DNA from 2 places in the Microbacterium sp. 10L49 genome. Region 1 is predicted to be linked to the other one. Evidence: riboswitches for the same ligand, from Rfam matches in the RefSeq annotation. Region 1 holds a riboswitch; the other holds the start of a gene.

The links. Region 1 has a riboswitch for FMN ahead of ribD (bifunctional diaminohydroxyphosphoribosylaminopyrimidine deaminase/5-amino-6-(5-phosphoribosylamino)uracil reductase RibD). Riboswitches for the same ligand answer to the same signal wherever they lie in the genome.
Region 2: another riboswitch for FMN. It lies ahead of AC1DCT_RS04165 (6,7-dimethyl-8-ribityllumazine synthase); the one in region 1 lies ahead of ribD (bifunctional diaminohydroxyphosphoribosylaminopyrimidine deaminase/5-amino-6-(5-phosphoribosylamino)uracil reductase RibD).

What each region holds. Positions count from the first base shown of each region.
Region 1 covers NZ_JBFTIW010000004.1:690,081-697,147, reverse strand. Annotated here, with positions in the region: gene trpS (tryptophan--tRNA ligase) at 1-178, shown strand, start outside; gene AC1DCT_RS16205 (GNAT family N-acetyltransferase) at 188-757, shown strand; gene AC1DCT_RS16200 (Fpg/Nei family DNA glycosylase) at 837-1,712, shown strand; FMN riboswitch at 1,794-1,943, shown strand; gene ribD (bifunctional diaminohydroxyphosphoribosylaminopyrimidine deaminase/5-amino-6-(5-phosphoribosylamino)uracil reductase RibD) at 1,997-3,094, shown strand; gene AC1DCT_RS16190 (riboflavin synthase) at 3,094-3,774, shown strand; gene ribA (GTP cyclohydrolase II) at 3,771-5,060, shown strand; gene ribH (6,7-dimethyl-8-ribityllumazine synthase) at 5,057-5,530, shown strand; gene AC1DCT_RS16175 (Fe-S protein) at 5,644-6,000, shown strand; gene AC1DCT_RS16170 (hypothetical protein) at 6,155-7,067, shown strand, end outside.
Region 2 covers NZ_JBFTIW010000001.1:870,007-877,073, forward strand. Annotated here, with positions in the region: gene AC1DCT_RS04145 (SRPBCC family protein) at 1-176, opposite strand, end outside; gene AC1DCT_RS04150 (cation:dicarboxylate symporter family transporter) at 287-1,735, opposite strand; gene AC1DCT_RS04155 (ATP-binding protein) at 1,916-3,211, shown strand; gene AC1DCT_RS04160 (response regulator) at 3,208-3,900, shown strand; FMN riboswitch at 4,020-4,164, shown strand; partial or broken gene AC1DCT_RS04165 (6,7-dimethyl-8-ribityllumazine synthase) at 4,172-4,612, shown strand; gene AC1DCT_RS04170 (FAD-binding oxidoreductase) at 4,730-6,082, opposite strand; gene AC1DCT_RS04175 (FMN reductase) at 6,148-6,792, opposite strand; gene AC1DCT_RS04180 (LLM class flavin-dependent oxidoreductase) at 6,794-7,067, opposite strand, start outside.

The DNA of each region.
Region 1 (7,067 bases):
CGAGGTCGTCGTGAACGAGTTCGGCCCGGTGCGCGACCGCGCGAACGAGCTGCTCGCGGATCCCGCCGAGCTGGACCGGATCCTCGCCGCCAACGCCGCCCGCGCCGACGAAGTCGCCGACCGGACCCTCGCCCAGGTGTACGACAAGGTCGGCCTGCTCCGCCGCATCGCCCTCTAGGCGACACGGATGCGCCCGGTGACCCTCCGTACGGAGCGACTGGTGCTGCGCGCCCCGACTTCCGCCGACGTCGACGCGATCTCGGAGGCGTGCCAGGACCCGGAGATCCCGCGCTGGACCACTGTGCCGAGCCCCTACGGTCGCGCGGACGCCGAAGACTACGTCCGGCTCGTCGGCGAGTGGTGGGAGGACGGATCCCAGACGGTGTGGGCGGCATACGCCGACGGCACGCTGATCGCATCGATCGGACTGCATCACATCGTCGAGCACCCGACGGGCGGCGACGCCGAGCTCGGCTACTGGGTGGCCGCGCCTGCGCGCGGACGCGGATACCTCACCGAGGCCGCCCGCGCCGTGATCGACTGGGGATTCGCCGAGCTGGGTCTCGCCCGCATCCGGTGGCGCGCCGTGGTCGGCAACGTGCCGTCGGCGCGGAGCGCCCGGGCGCTCGGGTTCCGCTACGAAGGCCTCCTGCGGCAGGGGCTGCCGGGGCCGCGAGGGCGGGACGATGGATGGAGCGGCGCACTGCTGCGCACCGACGACCGCGCTCCCGTGGACTGGCCGATCGACCTCGGCTGAGCCCTCCCCTGAGCGCGTCGGCGACCGTCATCCGGACCGCCCTGCCCCCGATGTCGCACCGGGGTGGCAGGATGATCCCATGCCGGAGATGCCTGAGGTGCAGGGGCTGGTCGACTTCCTCGCGGAGCGCGCGGTCGGGCTCACCATCACCCGCGCCTCGGTGTCGGCGATCGCGGCGCTGAAGACCTTCGACCCGCCCGTGACCGCACTGGCGGGGTCACAGATCGACGGTGCAGCACGCCACGGAAAATTCGTGGATCTGACGCTGAAGAGCGACACCGAACCGCACCTGCACCTCGTCTTCCACCTCGCCAAGGCCGGATGGCTGCGCTGGTACGACGCCCTCCCCACCACGCTGATCCGCCCGGGCAAGTCGCCGATCGCGTTGCGGATCGCGTTCGACGACGGCAGCGGCTTCGACCTCACCGAGGCGGGCACGAAGAAGTCCCTTGCCGTGTACGTCGTCCGCGATCCGGCCGACGTTCCCGGCATCGCACGACTGGGGCCTGATCCGTTGGATCCGTCCTTCACCCGCGACGTCTTCGCGGCGCTGCTCGAGGGCCGGCGCACGCAGATCAAGGGCCTGTTGCGGGACCAGGCGGTGATCGGCGGCATCGGCAACGCCTACTCGGACGAGATCCTGCATGTTGCTCGGATGTCGCCGTACGCGCCCGCCGGCGGTCTTGACAAGGCAGAGGTCACCGGACTGTACGACGCGATGCAGTCGACGTTGCGTGAGGCCGTGGCAGAGGCGAGCGGCAAGCCGCCCGCCGAACTCAAGGACGCGAAACGACGAGGGATGCAGGTGCACGCCCGCAGGGGGGAACCCTGCCCGGTGTGCGGCGACACGGTGCGCAGTGTGTTCTTCGCCGACAGATCGCTGGAGTACTGCCCCACCTGCCAGACCGGCGGCAAGGTGCTCGCGGACCGTCGGCTGTCGCGGCTGCTGAAGTGAGCCGGAACGACATGGGGAGTCACAGATGCATCCGCCGGAATGAAACCGGCATCCGCGCGTTGACTAAGCTGAGAGCAACACAACGTGCTCCGGGGTCGGTGAGAATCCGAACCGGCGGTGACAGTCCGCGAACCGAGGATCCGACACGGATCCGAGGCCGATCCGGTGCAATTCCGGGACCGACGGTGATGCGAGCGAAGGCTCGCGAGTCCGGATGAGAGGCAGCACGCACGATCGACGTGCGCCCCGACCCCGGTGATCTGGACCAGGATGAAGAAGGCGACATGACGGCGACAGCGGCGGAGCGGGCGGCGATGACGCACGCGCTCGAGATCGCGCGCCGCGGACCGCGCGGGCTGAACCCGCAGGTCGGCGCCGTGATCCTCTCCCCCACCGGCGACGTGCTCGCCGAGGGCTGGCACCGTGGTGCGGGAACCCCGCACGCCGAGGTCGATGCGCTCTCGAAGCTCGCACCGGCCCAGCTCCGCGGCGCGACCGCCGTGGTGACGCTCGAACCGTGCAATCACACCGGCCGCACCGGTCCGTGCGCCCAGGCACTCATCGACGCCGGCGTGGCCCGCGTCGTCTACGCGCTCGACGATCCTGGCGTGCGATCCGGCGGCGGCGCGGAGCGGATGCGCGCCGCCGGCCTCGACGTCGTCGCCGGTGAGCAGGCCGACGCCGCCGAGGCTCTGATCGGCGACTGGCTCACGGTGCAGCGCCTCGGCCGTCCGCATGTGACGGTGAAGTGGGCGCAGAGCCTGGACGGCCGCGCCGCCGCGGCGGACGGATCCAGCCAATGGATCACCGGCCCCGCGGCCCGCGCCGACGTGCACCGCCGTCGTGCCGCGGCCGACGCGATCATCGTGGGCACCGGCACGGTGCTGGCCGACGACCCTGCCCTCACCGCCCGCGACGGCGATGCCCTGCTCCCCCGCCAGCCCGTCCCCGTGGTCATCGGCGCGAGGGAGACTCCCGCCGAGGCCGCCGTGCGCCGCCATCCGCACGCGCCGCTGTTCTACACCGAGCACGACCTCACCACGATCCTCGCGGATCTCCGCGATCGTGGGATCCAGCGCGTCTTCGTGGAAGGCGGGCCGACCCTGGCCAGTGCGTTCCTCGCCGAAGGGCTGATGGACGAGGTCCTGGCCTACCTGGCCCCCGTGCTGATCGGCGGACCGAAGCTGGCCCTCGGCGACATCGGCGTGTCCTCGATCGGTGAAGCCCGGCGCCTGGTCGTCGATGAGTGGCTGCCGCTCGGCCCGGATCTGCTGGCGATCGCCCGGCCGGCCGCCGCCGAAAACGACGCGACGGTGAACGCCGTCCCCGCAGACGAGAACACCTCCCGGAACGACCCCTCCCGGAGCGAAGGAGAAGCCTGATGTTCACCGGAATCATCGAGGAGATCGGCGAGATCACTGCGATCACGCCCGCCGGCGACGGCTGGCGCCTGACCGTGCGCGCCCCGAAGGCCGCGTCCGACGCGGTGCACGGCGAGTCCATCGCCGTGAGCGGCGTGTGCCTCACCGTGGTCGGATCCACCTCCGACACCTTCGACACCGACGTCATGAAGCAGACGCTCGATGTCGCCGCGATCGGCAGCGCGACGGTGGGCACGCGGGTGAACATCGAGAAGGCGATGCCGGTCGGCGCCCGCCTCGGCGGCCACATCGTGCAGGGCCACGTCGACGGCGTCGGTGAAGTGCTCGAGGTGCGGCCCGGTGCACAGTGGAGCGTGCTGCGCATCTCGCTGCCGCACGACCTCGCCCCGCTCGTCGTGGACAAGGGATCCATCTCGGTCGACGGCACATCGCTGACCGTGAGCGCAGTCAGCGAGCCCCCTTCGACAGGCTCAGGGACCGATTCAACCCCACAGGACTGGTTCGAGGTTTCGCTCATCCCCGAGACCCTCGCGGCGACCACGCTCGGATCCCGCGCCGTCGGCGACCGGGTGAACCTGGAGACCGACATCCTCGCCCGGCACGTCGAGCGGCTGCTCGCGTTCCGTGCCGCAGACGCCGGCGCCGACCGCGCCGCCACACCGGAAGGAGGCTCGCGATGAGCCTTTCCACGATCGCCGAGGCGCTGGAGTCGCTCCGCGCCGGCCGCCCCGTGCTCGTCGCGGATGACGAGAACCGCGAGAACGAAGGCGACGTCATCCTCTCGGCCGAGCTCGCGACCCCCGAGTGGATCGCATGGACCGTGCGCTGGACCTCCGGGTACCTGTGCGCACCCATGCCCGCCGACATCGCCGACGCGCTGAACCTGCCCCCGATGGTCGAGGCCAACGAGGACGCGCGCAGCACCGCGTACACGATCAGCGTCGACGCAGCCTCCGGCGTCACCACCGGCATCAGCGCCGCCGACCGTGCCCGCACTTTGAACGTGCTGGCCGACGCGGCGTCCCTGCCGAACGACCTCATCCGTCCGGGGCACGTGCTGCCCCTGCGTGCGGTCGACGGCGGGGTGCGCCAGCGCGGCGGACACACCGAGGCGGCCGTCGAGCTGATGCGGCTGGCCGGTCTGCGCCCGGTCGGCGCGATCGCTGAGGTCGTCGCCGAGGACGGCAGCATGATGCGTCTGCCCGGACTGATGGAGCTCGGCGAGCGCGACGGGATCCCCGTGATCACGATCGAGCAGCTGATCGCGCATCTCAACGAGGTCGACCCACGGGACGAGGCCGACTGCGTCGCCAACAACACCCGTCGCCGGGTGAGCCTGCGCGCCGACGCCACCGTGCCCACGACGCACGGCGTGTTCCGTTTCCTCGCCTACAAGGACCGCATCACCGGCACCGACCACATCGCGGTCGTCTCGGGCGAGCCGACGGAGACGGCGCTGGTGCGGGTGCACTCGGAGTGCCTGACGGGCGAGGCGTTCGGATCCCTCAAGTGCGAATGCGGCCCGCAGCTGGAGGCGGCCCTCGACGCGATCGAGCAGGAGGGTGGCATCGTCATCTACATGCGAGGCCACGAGGGACGCGGCATCGGCCTGATCAACAAGCTGCGCGCGTACGCCCTGCAGGAGGAGGGCCTCGACACGGTCGATGCCAACCTCGCGCTGGGCCTCCCCGCCGACGCCCGCGACTACGCCGCGGCGGCCGGGATCCTCACCGACCTCGGTGTGAGGAAGGTGCGCCTTCTGACGAACAACACGGACAAGGTCGCGCAGCTGCGCGAACTGGGGCTCGATGTCATCGAGCAGGTGCCGCTGATCGTCGGAGTCGGCCCCAACAACCACCAGTACCTCGAGACCAAGCGCGACCGCATGGGCCACATCATCGGCGAGTCCGAGCTCGCCGCCGCCCTGGCCGCCAATGGTGCGGAGAACGGAAGGGACGACGAATGAGCGGCGCAGGAGCACCCACCACCGGCGGAATCGACGCGACCGGGCTCAATGTCGTGATCGTCGCCGGCACCTGGCACGAGACGATCACGGACGGCCTCATCGCGGGTGCCCAGCGCGTGCTCGAGGAGACAGGGGCGAACCACCGTCTGGTGCGCGTCCCCGGCTCATTCGAACTGGCCGTGGCCGCGCAGGCCGCCTTCGCGGGCGGTGCGGACGCGGTGGTCGCGCTCGGCGTGATCATCCGCGGCGGCACCCCGCACTTCGAGTACGTCTCGGCGGCCACCACCGATGGCCTCACTCGGGTCGCGCTCGACGCCGGCAAGCCCGTCGGCTTCGGCGTGCTGACGCTGGACGATGAGCAGCAGGGTCTGGAGCGTGCCGGCCTCGAGGACTCGAAGGAGGACAAGGGCGCAGAGGCGGCCGACGCCGCCTTGCGCACCGCTCAGGTCATCCGGTCGTTGCGGGGCTGATCGCCGCGACACGGAACGCCCACGGCATCCACACTCGGACGACTGCTCTGGCTGAACGCGCGATGAGGTGCGCCTTCCTGGTGCCGGAGCGATCCCAGGCCTAGCCTGAGGTCATGGAAACCCTGCGCCACATCGTGCTGTTCGTCCATCTGATCGGCTTCGCGACGCTGTTCGGCGCATGGGCCGTGCAGGCCTTCGGCGGCAAGAAGCAGATGACCGGCCTGATGAACACCGGTCTCGCGATCGCCGGCGTCGCCGGGCTCGTGCTCGCCGCCCCGTGGGGACTGCCCGAGGGCGTGGGCATGAACTACGCCAAGATCGGCACCAAGCTCGTGATCCTGCTGATCATCGGCGCGTTGATCGGCATCGGCTCGGCCCGGCAGAAGCGCGGCCAGGCCGTCCCGCCGGCGATGTTCTGGCTCGTCGGCATCCTGACCGCCGCGAACGCCGGTATCGCCGCCATCTGGTGACGCCGCGCTGACCTCCTGACAGCCATCGAGAACGCGGGATCCGAGCCGTCGGGTCCCGCGTTCTCGCGTTTCCGGATCCGCGATGTCAGGATCCGGCCCGCGGACCAACCTCTACGGTGAGAGTCGAGAACGGCTCGGGAAGAGAGGGCTCCGCATGACCCGAATCGCGACGAAGCGTCACCGCCGCACGATCACCGTCCTCGCCGTCGCCGCGCTGGTCGCGCCGATCGCGGGGTGCGCGACGCCCCCCGCGAGCGCGAACGGGCCGGTGCCCGATCTCCCGGAGAAGGACATCACGCACTGGGTGATGCCGACCGATCAGTTCACATCGCCCACGCTCGACCACCTGCCGAACTACGCATCGAACCGGCAGATGGAGACGTGCATGACCATGGAGGGTTTCACATGGCCGATTCCCGTCGAGCCGACCGATGACGCGAGTTATCTCGCGTTCCCGAAGAACTTGTCCTCGTTCCCCGCACTCACCGTGGACGTTGCAAGGCAGTACGGGTATCGGGCCAACTACATGCCGGGGGTCTGGCTGCCCGACGGCCGCAAGAACTTTACGAAACTGAATCGGATCGCGGAATCCCAGCCCGGGTTCGAGCCGGTCTTCCATGCCTGTCTCGCTAGCAGCCGGAAGGTTTTCGACGATACGAAGGCCGGTGACATCTACAACACCTTCAACATGTGGCGCAGCGAGGCGGAGAAGGGCATCAATCAAGATTCGGCTGTGCGGAAGTCCGGTGCGACATGGAAGCGGTGTCTCGCCGATGCCGGGTATCAGGTCGACATCTCGGCGCCATATGGCGAGGGCGACGCGATGCCTACACAGAAGCTCGGCGAGGAGATCGGGCTGTACACGCCGCAGCCGACGAGGCCGCCGCGGATGGACGGTGGCACCTGGGGCGACACCGAAGCGGATCCGGATTCGGAGCGGCCCGCGCCGACGCCCGCGGAGTTCGATCTTGCCATCGCGGATGCGACCTGCCGCGAGTCCAGCGGATGGACCAAGGCAGTCTACGACGCGATGTGGAACGCCAATGTCGAGGTCGTCCGCAACCATG
Region 2 (7,067 bases), on a different contig from region 1:
AATCGCTGCCGGGTGAACGTGCGCACGCCCTTGGCCGGCGTCGTCGCGCCATCAAGAAAGTGCTGCGCCCGGATGAAGCCATCCCAGCGGCGCCGCACCTCTCCTGTGGTCTGCGAAACCGCGTACGCGAGCACGGGCGGGATGGGGACGACGACGGCGGCCTGAACGACGGGCATGCTCCGACGCTATCGCCCCTGGTCGCGGCGAGAGGCTGCGACAGCCGACGAGCCGAAGCGGGGAGCCGTCGTCTGCGCTCCCTGCCCCGGCTCGATCCCGGCGATTCGGGTCAGCCGCGCTCGGCGCGGGCCCGCGCCCGCTGCTGCTTCGCGGCCATCTCCTCGACCGCCGCGTGCCCGAGCGTCTCGGTGCTGACAGGCTCGGCTCCGTCCTGCACGGCCGGCTGCCCGTCGTGCCCCACGCCGTCCAGCAGCGACTCGTCGAACGGCCGTGCGCCGGAGAGCACCTGACGCACCTGCTCCGCATCGATCTGCTTCGTCCAGGTGCCGATGAGGATCGTGGCGACGGCGTTCCCCGTGAAGTTGGTCAGCGCGCGCCCTTCAGACATGAAACGGTCGATCCCCACGATCACTCCGACCCCGTTCACGAGATCGGGACGGTAGGCCTGCAGGCCACCGGCGAGGGTCGCGAGTCCGGCGCCGGTGACGCCGGCCGCGCCCTTGCTCGCGATGATCATGAACACGAGCAGGCCGATCTGCTCCGGGATGGACATCGGCTGCCCCAGACCGGTCGCGATGAACAGTGACGCCATGGTCAGGTAGATCGCGGTGCCGTCGAGGTTGAAGGAGTAGCCGGTCGGCACGGTGATGCCCACCACGGGCTTGGCCACACCCAGATGCTCCATCTTCGCGATCAGCCGAGGCAGTGCCGATTCCGACGAGGACGTCCCGACGATCAGCAGGTACTCACGCCCGAGGTACTTCATCAGCTGGAAGATGTTCACCCCGGCGACGAGCTTCAGGATCCCGCCGAGCACCACGACGATGAACACGATGCAGGTCAGGTAGAACGCGCCGAGGAGGATCCCGAGGCTCCAGATCGCCGCGACGCCGGTCTTGCCGACCACTGCCGCGATCGCGCCGAACGCACCGAGGGGGGCGAGCCACAGGATCATTCCGAGCACGCGGAACACGAGCGTCTGCAGGTGCTTGATCGCTCCCATGATGGGCGCGCCTCGATCTCCGAGCCCCTGCAGCGCGAAACCGACGAGGAGCGCGATGAAGAGCACCTGCAGCACGCTCTCGCCGGTGAAGGCGCCGAAGAACGTGGCGGGGATGATGCCGAGGATGAAGTCCTGCGTCGTCTTGGCCTCGGTCGTGGCCGCCTCGTAGGTCGCGCCGGCCATGTGCAGACCCTCACCCGGGTGGATGATGTTGCCGACGATCAGGCCGATCGCGAGGGCGAAGGTCGACATGACCATGAAGTAGATCAGCGCGAGTCCGCCGATCTTGCCGACCGTCGCCGCCTTGGCGATCGATCCGACGCCGATCACGATCGTGCAGAAGATGATCGGCGCGATCATCATCTTGATGAGGCTCACGAACCCCTTGCCGATGGGCTCGAGGCCCTGTGCGAACTGCGGGAACAGGAGTCCCACCGCTATTCCGAGGCCGACCGCCACGAGTACGGACAAGTAGAGCCAGGTGTGCTTGTCCCAGGAGTTCTTGCCGCGGCGCCAGTCGTGCCGCGGGAGTCTGAAACCTTCGGTGAGAGCCATCATCGCCTCCGCTGAGTGAACAGGACGCCCGCACCACGTCGGGCGGGCCGTGTCGACCATGGTGCGCAGCGACGACGCCCGGCGGCGAGTTCTGTTCGTATTGAAACCGGGGCGAAATCTGAGCAGGCCGCACTGCGCGCCGCGACTCGCGCATACTGTCTGAGGAGGTCCGGATCGGCGATGGCGACGACAAGACGCGGCGGCGTGCGCAGTGCGGCTTCGCGCGTGTTCGCGCTGCTGATCGGATCCGTGCTGCTGATCGGCGTGGCGATCGGCGCGTTCCTCACCTGGGAGGCGCAGACCTCGGCACGGCAGGAGGCCGAGCACGTCACGGCCGCGATCGCGCGGGCGCTCTCCGTCGCCCCGGAGATCGAAACGGCCGTGACCGCGACGGACCGTTCCGCCGCGGAGGCGGACCTGCGCAGCTACGTCGAGTCCGTGCGCACGGGCGCGGGGCTGGACTTCATCACCGTCATGGACGGACACGGCGTGCGGCTCACGCACCCGGATCCGGCGCAGGTCGGCGGGCACTACATCGGCACGATCCCCCGCGACGACCGCGCCCTCACCGAGCAGTACACGGGAACCCTCGGCCCGTCCGTGCGCACCATCGCTCCCGTCCGCGACGCCGCAGGGACGGTCGTCGGCTGGGTGTCGGCAGGGGTGACCGTGGAGTCGCTGGGCGGCGCCCTGCTGCGACGCCTGCCGGTGATCCTGCTCCTCACCCTGGCCGTCGTCGCGCTCGGCGCGCTGGGCGCCGTGTTCGCGCGGCTCGCGACACGGCGCATCACCGGCGATCTCGACGCCCGCGACGTGCGGGAGGCGGTGGCCGGCTACGAGTCGGTGCGCACACTCGGCGAGGCGCTGCGCGCACAGACGCACGAGCACGGCAACCGCCTGCACACGGCGTTGTCGCTCCTGGAACTCGACCGACGCGAGGAGGCGATCGCCCTGCTGTCGGAAACCTCCGCGCAGAGCCAGTCCGTGATCGATCAGATGACGCTGCGGGATGGGGATCCGACGCTCGGCGCACTCCTGCTGGGCAAGGCCTCGCAGGCGAAGGAGCGCGGCGTGCGCTGGCACGTGCACGTGGATCCGGCGGCGCCGCGCGCGGATCTGACCCCCGTCGACGCGGTCGCCCTCGTCGGCAATCTCATCGACAACGCCCTCGACGCCGCGTCTCAGGCGGAGTCCGGCGCCGACCGCTGGGTGCGTGTCGACGTGGCCGCCGCCGACGGCGGAGCCGTCGCGATCACCGTCTCGGACGGAGGCCCCGGCATCCCGGTCGAGCTCCGGGAGCGGATCTTCGAGCACGGCTTCTCCACCAAGCCCAGCGACCGCTCGGGGCGCGGAGTGGGGCTCGCGCTCGTCCGGGACATCGTGACGGCCGCGGGCGGAAGCGTCGAGCTCTCCACCGAGCCCACGGCATTCCGTGTGACGCTGCCCGGCATCGGGCGTGAAGGGAGAACCGCATGATCGGAGTGCTGCTCGTCGACGACGACCCGCTCACACTCGAGCTCCACGCGGCCTACATCGCCCGGCTCGATGGGTTCGAGGTCGTCGGAGAGTGCACCGGCGTGCGGGCGGCGCTCAACGCCCTCTCCGCGGACGCGGGGCGGATCGACCTGGTCCTGCTGGATCTCACGATGCCGGATGGATCGGGCATCGACGTGCTGCGCCGCATCCGCGGTGCCGGCAGTGCGATCGAGGTGATCGCGGTGACCAGCGTGCGTGATGTCGAGGCTGTGCGGCGGATGTCGGCGCTCGGTGTGGCGCAGTACCTGCTCAAGCCCTTCCCGTTCGCGGTCTTCCGCGAGCGTCTGCAGCAGTTCCGCGATCGTCACGAACGCGCGGCCGGTCTCGCCGGCGCCGCCAGCCAGGAGGAGATCGACGCCCTCATCGGAGGTCCGGCGACCGGCACGATCGCCCTGCCGAAGGGGCTCGCCGCCGAGACGCTGCACGCCGTCACCGCAGTGCTGCGCGCGCACGGCGACCTCTCGGCCGGCGAGGCCGCGCCTCTCGTCGGCGTCTCCAGGGTCACTGCGCGCCGATACCTGGAGCACCTCGTCGCGCAGCACGTCGCGATCCGCGCCCCGCGCTACGGCACGCCGGGCCGGCCCGAGACGGCGTACCGCCTGACCGGGGACGCCACCGCGCCGCGCTGAGGCCCGGTGGATCGCCGCTCGGCATTCGAGCCGCGCCCGCGGCCGGCCAGGTCCCGGCCGCCAGGTCCTGCCGCGGAGATGCGGGTGTCCTGGTGGCGCGTCCCACGGTGATAGCGTCGTCGTGTCCTCAGGGCGGGGTGCAAGTCCCCACCGGCGGTGTCGCGGCATGTCCGCGCGAGCCCGCGAACGGTCCCCATGGCGGGGACCGCCGATCCGGTGCGATTCCGGAGCCGACGGTCACAGTCCGGATGAGAGAGGACAGAAGGAGCAGTCCACCATGCCCAGAATCGCCATCGTCGCCGCGCAGTGGCACGCCGAGATCGTCGAGCAGACGGTCTCCGCATTCGTCGAATGTCTCGCGGAGCTCGGCTTCGACGAGGTCGACGTGTTCCGGGTCCCCGGCGCGTTCGAGATCCCCCTGCACGCGAAGCGTCTCGCGCGCACAGGACGCTACCAGGGCATCGCCGCGAGCGCTCTCGTCGTGGACGGCGGGATCTACCGGCACGATTTCGTCGCCGGATCCGTCGTCGACGCCCTCATGCGCGTGCAACTGGAAACGGACGTCCCGGTGTTCTCCGCTGTGCTCACGCCGCACCATTTCCATGAGCACGATGAGCACCAGGACTACTTCCGCCGCCACTTCTCCGTGAAGGGCCGTGAGCTCGCCGAGGCCGTCTCGGCCACGGTGCAGAGCCTCGCCGCGATCGACTGACGACCGCTCGACGCCCGCACCGGGGCCCGACGCGGGTCGGCGTGCGCGCCGAGGCCCCGGCCGTGGCCGACGCCGCCGGGGCGCGGCACAGCTGATCTCTGCGCTGCACAGTGGGCCTCAGCGCGGCAGGCGTCCCTCGTGCAGCACGCCGTCAGGATCCGCGCTCGCTCGGATCGCCCGGAGCCGATCGAGGTCGGCCGCCGTGGCGCACCGCTCGAGCGTCTGACCGGGCGTGAGGAAGGTCGGCACCGTCCGGTCGGCCGCGACCGGGGCGAGCAGTTCGAGGAGGCCCGCGATGCTCGCGTCGCCGGGCTCGGCCGGCGCGCCCGGGAAGTTCGGCACGAGCGCATGCAGAAGCCATGACGCCGAGGCCAGGGAGGCGAAGCCGGACCGCCGTGGTGCGTCGAGGGCGCCCCCCAGCATGCGCAGATCGATCCCGACGATCGGCGACTGCTCGGGCGCCTGGCGGAACTGCACCAGCGCGTCGATCGTGGCATCGTCGAGCCGGTCGAGGGCGAGGGAGGCGCCCCGGCCCGCGGTCGGATCCGTCGGCTCACCCGATGCCGCCGCGAGCCCGGCGGGCGAGGTGGGGCCTGAGGTCTCGCGCTGGACGGCGCCGGCCCGGCGCACGCCCTCCAGGAACGCGTCTGCCGCACCATGGGAGGACAGGGCCTGCACCGTCACGAAGCTCTTTCCGCGGATCTCCTCGGGCAGCATCGGCGCATCCGGCATCCGCATCGAGTTCGTGAACACGTTGAGCGTCGCCGGCGCGGACGCGGCGAGGTCCCGCACGGCGCGGATCACGGCAGCGGAGTCCGCCGCATCGAACGTCAGAGAGGCGCCCCACTGCTCCGGAGCACGAACGAGGTCGATCTCGAGCGCGGTCACGATGCCGACCACGCCGCCGGCGCCGCGGAGCGCCCACATGGCCTCGCGGTCGCTGTCGTCGTCGATGCGCTCGTGCGTACCGTCGGGTCGCAGCACCCACGCCGCGCGCAGGTTGTCGGAGCCGAGTCCGGCGGTGCGGCTGAACCAGGAGTGTCCGCCGCCGAGCGTGTACCCGGCGACCGAGACGACGGGACTCGTGCCCGCGGGGGCCGCCCAGCCGGTGCCTTCCAGGGCGTCCACCACCGCACCCCAGCGCACGCCGCTGCCGACCACCACGACGCCGGCCGCGAGGTCGATGTCGAGCCGGTCGAACGCCGCCGTCCGGACGATCACCGCGCCGGCAAGGTCGCCGGAGGCGCCATGTCCGCTGGGTTGCACGGCGATCGGCGTTCCGGCCTCGTGCGCGGCGGCGAGGATCCTGCGCAGATCGTCGAGACCCGCAGGCGTCGCCACCGCGGCCGGAAGCTGGTCTATCGAGAGGTTCCATGGACGGCGAGCCGCATCGAATCCATCGTCTCCGGCGCGCAGGAGGGAGCCGTCGAGCTCGCTGAGAAGGGCGTCGAACGCAGTGAGAAGGGGCATGACGCCACCGTACGATGTCCCACGGACATTCGTCGGCGGCGTCATGCCCCGATGCGCTGGAGCGGCTACTCCCCCGCGAGGCCTCCGAGCAGATGACCGAAGGAGCGGCCTTCGCCGAGGTAGTTGCCCGGGTCGAACGGATCCTTGTCGGCCGCCGGCTCCCGGCGGGCCATCGCCTCGGCGAGCTCGCGCGCCCCGCGCTCGACGCGCGTGCTGAGCGGCGCGATCTCGTCGGCCTTCGCACCCCAGTCGCTCGACGCCGCGAACACCCCGGTGGGCACCGGCTCGGCGTGCAGGTAGGTGAACAGCGGACGGATCGCGTAGTCGATCGCGAGCGAGTGCCGTGCCGTGCCCGCGTTCGCGCCGATCAGGACGGGCTTGCCGGTGAGCGCATCCGGATCCAGCACGTCGATGAACGACTTGAACAGACCGGAGTAACTCGTCGAGAAGATCGGCGTCACGGCGATCACGCCGTCGGCCGAGATCACCGTGTTGATCGCCGAGTCCAGCGCCGGCGGCGCGAACCCCGTGAGCAGGTTGTTCGTGATGTCGTGCGCGAGATCGCGCAGCTCGATCACGTCGACGCTGACCTCGGAGCCGAGCTCGGTGAGCCGGTGCGCGGTCTCCGCCGCGAGGCGGTCGGCGAGCATCCGCGTGGAGGACGGGTTGCTGAGCCCCGCGGAGATCACCGCGATGCGACGCGCGCCCATCTCAGTTCGCCCCCTTCGTGGCCGCTGCGCCGAAGGAGGAGCCGGCGGCGGCCGGAACCGCGCCGCCGTCCTGGTAGGGCGAGCCGGCGGTCAGGTTGTCACCGCGGTTCGCGCCGGGGCGCGCCTCGCGCGACGGCCCGTCGCCGTACACGGCCTTGACCCGGGCGGCGTGGGTCGGAGCGTCCGGCACGGTGGCGGGGCGGTTCTGCGCGAGCTCCTTGCGGAGCACCGGCACGACCTCGCCGCCCAGGATGTCGAGCTGCTCGAGCACGACC